DNA from 2 places in the Geobacillus sp. E263 genome. Region 2 is predicted to be linked to the other one. Evidence: predicted binding sites of a transcription regulator. Region 2 holds the regulator's gene; the other holds the start of a gene.

Region 1 (3,425 bases), 870 kb from region 2:
CAAAAAACAAGACGTTAGGAATAGAAACGAGCGTGCGCACCTGCCGCTGCAGGCCAAAAATGCCGCCGATAATAGACGTAAAAATTTCCCCGTAAATCACAATGATATACACCCAGTAAAAAACGGCGAAAAACGAACGGATCACTTCCGCCATCGGAATATCGTAATTCATTGCATATGGAAACGATAAGAGCACAAAATGGCTGCTTAATAAAATGCCGGTAAGCAGCAACCCGCCAAGCACTGCGCCGCGCCGCACCATGCGCTCGTCTCCCGTCTCGCAAGCCAGCGGCACAAGCACAGGCTGCGCCATCGCCAAATTAAACGCCGCATACGAAAAAGGGGAAAGAAAGGCTTTTAATGAATAGTCTGCCGCTTCCAGTTTCGTTTCACACAATTCTCCCATGGTAATCAGCTTTCCAAACGCAATGGCGCTAAATAGCACCATCATCGGAACAATCAAGGCGTTTACTCCAAATAGCCCTTTTATATCGTACATCATAACTAACAGCGATAAACATAACGTCGCCACAATTCCGATCTGCCGCGGCAACCCGAGCTGTTCCTCAAACACCGCGCCTGCGCCGGCCATCATCACGGCGGTGACTCCGACAATCATCACCGTCATCATGATAGAAATAACCGGGCTCATTGCCCTGCCAAATAAATAGCGGTTAAACTGTTGATAAGAGGCGGCCTTCACTTTCCGTGCCATCACCATCATGCGCGCGCCGCCCCACGTAAACAAGATGCCGCTGATGATAATGCCAATCGTTCCGGACGTTCCGTATTGGGTAAAAAACTCGATAATTTCTTTTCCAGTAGCAAACCCCGCGCCGACGACAGTGCCGACATAAACGGCGGCGATTTGCCAAGCTCCTGACCACTTTCCAGCCACTTCTGCCATCTCCCTCTCCTTGTCCACTATTCACTCCCATATATATGCCGACATAGTTCAATAAAGACGAGATGGCAGTAAAAAAGATGCCGCTATAGGGCATCCCTTCATTGCACCGTAATTTGCTCTACTTGATGTTCGTGAAGTTGTTCCGTTTCTACATGAATTTTTACAGAATATGTCCCTTTTTCTTGAAACGACGTTGCTGCTTCGTATTGGCCTGCTTGTTTTTCGCTTGCTTCGATAAACAGGTGCTTTCCGTTATCTTTCCACACTTCCAAACGAACGGTAGCGCCTGCAAGCGGCTTGCCATCATGAGTAATATGTACCGTTAAATGCGCTTCTTTATTTACGGAAAATTGTTTTTCATGAAGCATCATCATGACATCGGCATGATGGTGTTCATCACCGTGATGTTCCTCTGCATGATTTTGCGGCTGATCGCTCGGTGTGCCAACAACGATATCTTTTTTCGGCATATTATGCATATTTCGTGCTGTCACGTGGCTAATGACCGAATACGTCCCCGGCTCGGTAAACGTCTTTTTCACAGAATATTTGCCATCACCATCATTTTTGGCAGTTAACATCTCGCGCTTCTCGCTTCCATGTTTCCACACTTCAAACTTCACTTCATCCGCATCATTCACTTTTTCCCCGCCGTATGTCACGATACAAGAAAGTGTCGTTTCCTTATTTAATTCAATATGATCCGGTGTCTGAAGTTGAACTTCAAGCATTGCCGGTTTTTCCTCTTGCTTTTCTTGATTGCAAGCCGAACATAAAAATATGAGCATCAATGCCAAAAACGTATAAACTCTTTTCATCCCTTTTCATCTCCCTCACTAAACTTTTTCTGTCCCAACTATATCATAAGTTTGCCACATGCTATACCATTGTTCACCGCTTTTCCAAAAACATTTCACGGTTACAACAAATTTTTTTGTAAAAAACTCTTGAAAGTCAAAGATAGTCAAAGTATAATAATATCAGAAAGTCAAAGATAGTCAAAGTCAAAAGAGCGAAAAAGGAGGTTATGCCTCATGCTTTGTCAAGTATGCCATCAAAACGAAGCGACGGTATTTGTCAATTTACAATTTAATCATGAGAAAAAGCAAATGCACCTTTGCCACGAATGTTATGAAAAACAAAAACAAGAGCTGACTATTCCGATCAATTTCGGTTTCGATAATTTCTCGTCATTCCCATTTGATGATTTCTTTATGAACGGATTTTCGCCAATTTCGGAAATGGATACGCCATCAGCAAATATGGCACAACCATCCAAATGGAACAGAAACGGTAAAAGAGGCGGCGGTTTCTTAGACCAATTTGGCCGCAACTTAACACAGCTTGCGAAAGCCGGTCTGATTGACCCAGTCATCGGACGCGATAAAGAAATTGAACGCGTCATTGAAATTTTAAACCGCCGCAATAAAAACAACCCGGTATTAATCGGGGAACCAGGTGTCGGTAAAACAGCGATTGTCGAAGGACTCGCCTTGAAAATCGCTGAAGGGCAAGTTCCGGAAAAACTATTAAACAAAGAAGTATATTTGCTTGACGTCGCATCGCTTGTTGCGAATACAGGCATTCGCGGTCAATTCGAAGAGCGGATGAAACGGCTCATCGCTGAATTGCAGCGCCGGAAAAACGTCATTCTCTTCATCGATGAAATTCACTTGCTCGTCGGCGCCGGTTCGGCGGAAGGTTCGATGGACGCGGGCAACATTTTAAAACCAGCGCTCGCGCGTGGAGAATTGCAAGTCGTCGGTGCCACAACGTTGAAAGAATATCGCCAAATTGAAAAAGACGCTGCGCTTGAACGCCGTTTCCAACCAGTTATCGTGCATGAACCAACGGTCGAAGAAGCGATTACGATTTTAAAAGGGATTCAGCCGAAATACGAGCAATTCCATCATGTGAAATATACGGACGAAGCGATTGAAGCGTGCGTCAAATTGTCGCACCGTTACATTCAAGACCGCTTCTTGCCGGACAAAGCGATCGACTTGTTAGACGAAGCCGGCTCCAAAGCGAACTTGCGCCTCGGTCCGACAGATGAAAAACAAATTCAAGAACGCCTTGCGCAAATCGCCAAAGAAAAAGCAAAAGCAGTGAAAGAAGAAAATTTCGAACTGGCAGCGAAATTGCGCAGCGAAGAGTTGAAATTGGAAAAACAATTGCAAAACGGCGTAAACCAAGAACGCCCAGTTGTCGATGTTGCTGATATCCAACGCATCATCGAAGAGAAAACAGGCATTCCTGTCGGCAAACTGCAGGCCGATGAAAAAGAAAAAATGAAACATTTAGAAGAAAACTTAGCGAAAAAAGTCATCGGCCAAGAAGAAGCGGTCAAAAAAGTCGCCAAAGCGATCCGCCGCAGCCGCGCGGGATTAAAAGCAAAACACCGCCCAATCGGTTCGTTCTTATTCGTTGGTCCGACTGGCGTCGGAAAAACAGAGCTGGCGAAAACGTTGGCAGAAGAGCTATTCGGCTCAAAAGACGCAATGATTCGCCTCGACAT
Region 2 (3,425 bases):
GGCGGTATTGAAATTCTAACCCGCACCCCTGATCGGGGTGGGAGACAGTGTCAGGTGGGCAGTTTGACTGGGGCGGTCGCCTCCCAAAAGGTAACGGAGGCGCCCAAAGGTTCCCTCAGAATGGTTGGAAATCATTCGTAGAGTGCAAAGGCACAAGGGAGCTTGACTGCGAGACGGACAGGTCGAGCAGGGACGAAAGTCGGGCTTAGTGATCCGGTGGTTCCGTATGGAAGGGCCATCGCTCAACGGATAAAAGCTACCCCGGGGATAACAGGCTGATCTCCCCCAAGAGTCCACATCGACGGGGAGGTTTGGCACCTCGATGTCGGCTCATCGCATCCTGGGGCTGTAGTCGGTCCCAAGGGTTGGGCTGTTCGCCCATTAAAGCGGTACGCGAGCTGGGTTCAGAACGTCGTGAGACAGTTCGGTCCCTATCCGTCGCGGGCGCAGGAAATTTGAGAGGAGCTGTCCTTAGTACGAGAGGACCGGGATGGACGCACCGCTGGTGTACCAGTTGTCCCGCCAGGGGCACCGCTGGGTAGCTATGTGCGGAAGGGATAAGCGCTGAAAGCATCTAAGCGTGAAGCCCCCCTCAAGATGAGATTTCCCATCGCGTCAAGCGAGTAAGATCCCTCGAAGATGACGAGGTCGATAGGTCCGAGGTGGAAGCGTGGCGACACGTGGAGCTGACGGATACTAATCGATCGAGGACTTAACCAAAGCGAAAAGTGGAGGCGAGCGCTTAGCGCCAAAAGGAAAATGTTCTTCGCCCGTAGAGGTGCTTGCACCTCAAGGGAGAAGGTTATTTGGCGCAAGAGAGCTAGGCACCGGAGCTAGACAACGGAAAAGCGGAAGCCGCCTATGCAAAACGGCTTCTTCCAAACAGACGGTTATCTAGTTTTGAGGGAACGAAATCCCTCTTGACAAACGTGATGATTGGAATATAATAATAAATGTCCAATTGAGATAATTGCCTAGTGACAATAGCGGAGAGGAAACACCCGTTCCCATCCCGAACACGGAAGTTAAGCTCTCCAGCGCCGATGGTAGTTGGGGCCAGCGCCCCTGCAAGAGTAGGTCGTTGCTAGGCAATGTAAAAAGAAGCATGCCTTAATGAAAGGCATGCTTCTTTTTTTCTATATTTGCTTACCCTTTCCTTTTATTACCTAAAATCATGTTTCATTTTCGAAAAAAAAAGGAAATCATATGACTAGCCATTTTTGTGAGTGACCCTTGCATTTTTTTATAATAAACTATATAGTAGAAGTAAGGTCAAATATAGTCAAAGTCAACTTGGTTTGTAAGGAGGAGGTAGAGTGCCAAACATTTCTGATATTATTGAGCAATATTTAAAACAGGTATTAAATATGAGCGGTAAAGACATTGTGGAAATCAAAAGAAGTGAAATTGCTGATAAATTTCAATGTGTTCCCTCACAAATTAATTATGTTATTAATACAAGATTTACGCTAGAGCGAGGATATATTGTTGAGAGTAAGCGCGGTGGCGGTGGTTACATCCGCATTATGAAAGTGAAAACAAAAAGTAAAGCACAGTTAATTGATCAACTGTTAGAATTAATCCAGCATCGGATTAGTCAATCAAATGCGGAAGATATTATTGATCGTCTTGTCGAGGAAAAAGTAATTACCGAACGAGAAGCAAAGATTATGCTAAGCGTAATGGACCGTTCTGTATTATACATCGATTTGCCCCAGCGTGATGAATTGAGAGCACGCATGCTAAGAGCGATGTTGATATCGCTAAAATATAACTAGGGAGGGGATAAAGTTGATATGTCAGGAATGCAATCAAAGACCGGCAACAGTGCATTTTACGAAAATTATAAACGGCGAAAAAACCGAATTTCATCTTTGCGAACAATGCGCTCAAGAGAATAGTGATATGTTTATGTTTTACGGAAATGATGACTTTTCCTTTAATAATTTATTAGCTGGCCTGCTTAATTTTTCATCTCCAATGAAAGAAATGACGTCAAGCCCGTTCCAAAGCACCGATATTTTACAATGTGAGAAGTGTGCAATGACTTATCATCAGTTTACAAAAACAGGTCGTTTCGGCTGTTCAAACTGTTACCGCACATTTGCTAGATATTTACCACCAATATTAAAAAGACTCCATAGCGGAAATACAACCCATGCTGGAAAAATACCGAAACGAAAAGGTGGAACACTCCATCTGCGCAAGCAAATTGCTATGTTAAAACAAAAACTGCAAGAACTTGTGGCGAGAGAAGAATTTGAAAAGGCGGCAGAGGTTCGTGATCAAATTCGCTCTCTTGAATATCAGTTGCATCAACGTCGAGGGGGGGAGATGTAGTTATATGTCGTTTGAGAAGTTTTTTAATACGGCGGTCAGTTCTTGGATGAGTCAAGAGGGGCCTGATTCTGATATCGTGTTAAGCAGCCGTATCCGTTTAGCAAGAAACATTGTTGATTTTCAGTTTCCAACAGTATTTAACAATGAGGAAGCACAGCAAATTGTTTCATTGTTTGAGCAAACATTTGCTCATCGTTTTTACCCGTCTGTCGGTCGTTTTGAATTGTTAAAAATGTCAGAGCTTCAACCGATTGAAAAAAGGGTATTGGTAGAAAAGCATTTAATTAGCCCGCATTTGGCAGAAGATTCTCCTTTTGGGGCGTGCTTGCTTTCAGAAAATGAAGAAATAAGCATTATGATTAATGAAGAGGATCACATTCGTATTCAATGTTTATTTCCTGGTCTTCAATTAACAGAAGCGTTAAAAGTGGCTAATGAGCTTGATGATTGGATTGAGGAACATGTCAATTATGCGTTTGATGAAAAACTCGGATATTTAACAAGCTGTCCGACAAACGTTGGAACAGGGATGCGCGCTTCTGTTATGATGCATCTCCCGGCTCTCGTTTTAACACAGCAAATAAACCGCATTATTCCAGCAATCAACCAACTAGGATTAGTAGTACGCGGAACATATGGAGAAGGCAGTGAGGCGTTAGGTAACATTTTCCAAATTTCAAATCAAATTACATTAGGAAAGTCGGAAGAGGATATTGTGGAAGATTTGAAAAGCGTTGTTCAACAATTAATTGCCCAGGAAAGAATGGCGAGGGAGACATTAGTCAAAACTTTAAACATACAATTAGAAGACAGAGTATTCCGTTCTTATGGGATATTAGCAAATAGCCGTGTTATTGACTCGAAAGAAGCAGCGCAATGTTTGTCTGATGTACGTTTAGGAATTGACTTAGGATATATTAAAAATATTTCGCGCAATATTTTAAATGAGCTGATGATTTTAACTCAACCTGGATTTTTACAACAGTATGCAGGCGGTGTGCTAAGACCGGAAGAACGGGATGTTCGACGGGCGGCACTAATCCGCGAACGTCTAAAAATGGAAGAAAGAAAAGCGATGGAGGGTG

What was found. Region 2 encodes CtsR, which represses protease genes until heat stress. Its sites were predicted from a motif close to ATGGTCAATAAAGGTCAAACA; they were not measured.
Region 1: a site for CtsR is predicted at 1,858-1,878, ahead of FNL97_RS12855 (ATP-dependent Clp protease ATP-binding subunit). Genes of this name have one in related genera too.

What each region holds. Positions count from the first base shown of each region.
Region 1 covers NZ_CP041632.1:2,502,503-2,505,927, forward strand. Annotated here, with positions in the region: gene FNL97_RS12845 (YkvI family membrane protein) at 1-907, opposite strand, end outside; gene FNL97_RS12850 (FixH family protein) at 1,006-1,725, opposite strand; gene FNL97_RS12855 (ATP-dependent Clp protease ATP-binding subunit) at 1,942-3,425, shown strand, end outside.
Region 2 covers NZ_CP041632.1:3,376,929-3,380,353, reverse strand. Annotated here, with positions in the region: rRNA gene FNL97_RS17335 (23S ribosomal RNA) at 1-720, shown strand, start outside; rRNA gene rrf (5S ribosomal RNA) at 974-1,090, shown strand; gene FNL97_RS17325 (CtsR family transcriptional regulator) at 1,317-1,778, shown strand; gene mcsA (protein-arginine kinase activator protein McsA) at 1,792-2,340, shown strand; gene mcsB (protein-arginine kinase McsB) at 2,345-3,425, shown strand, end outside.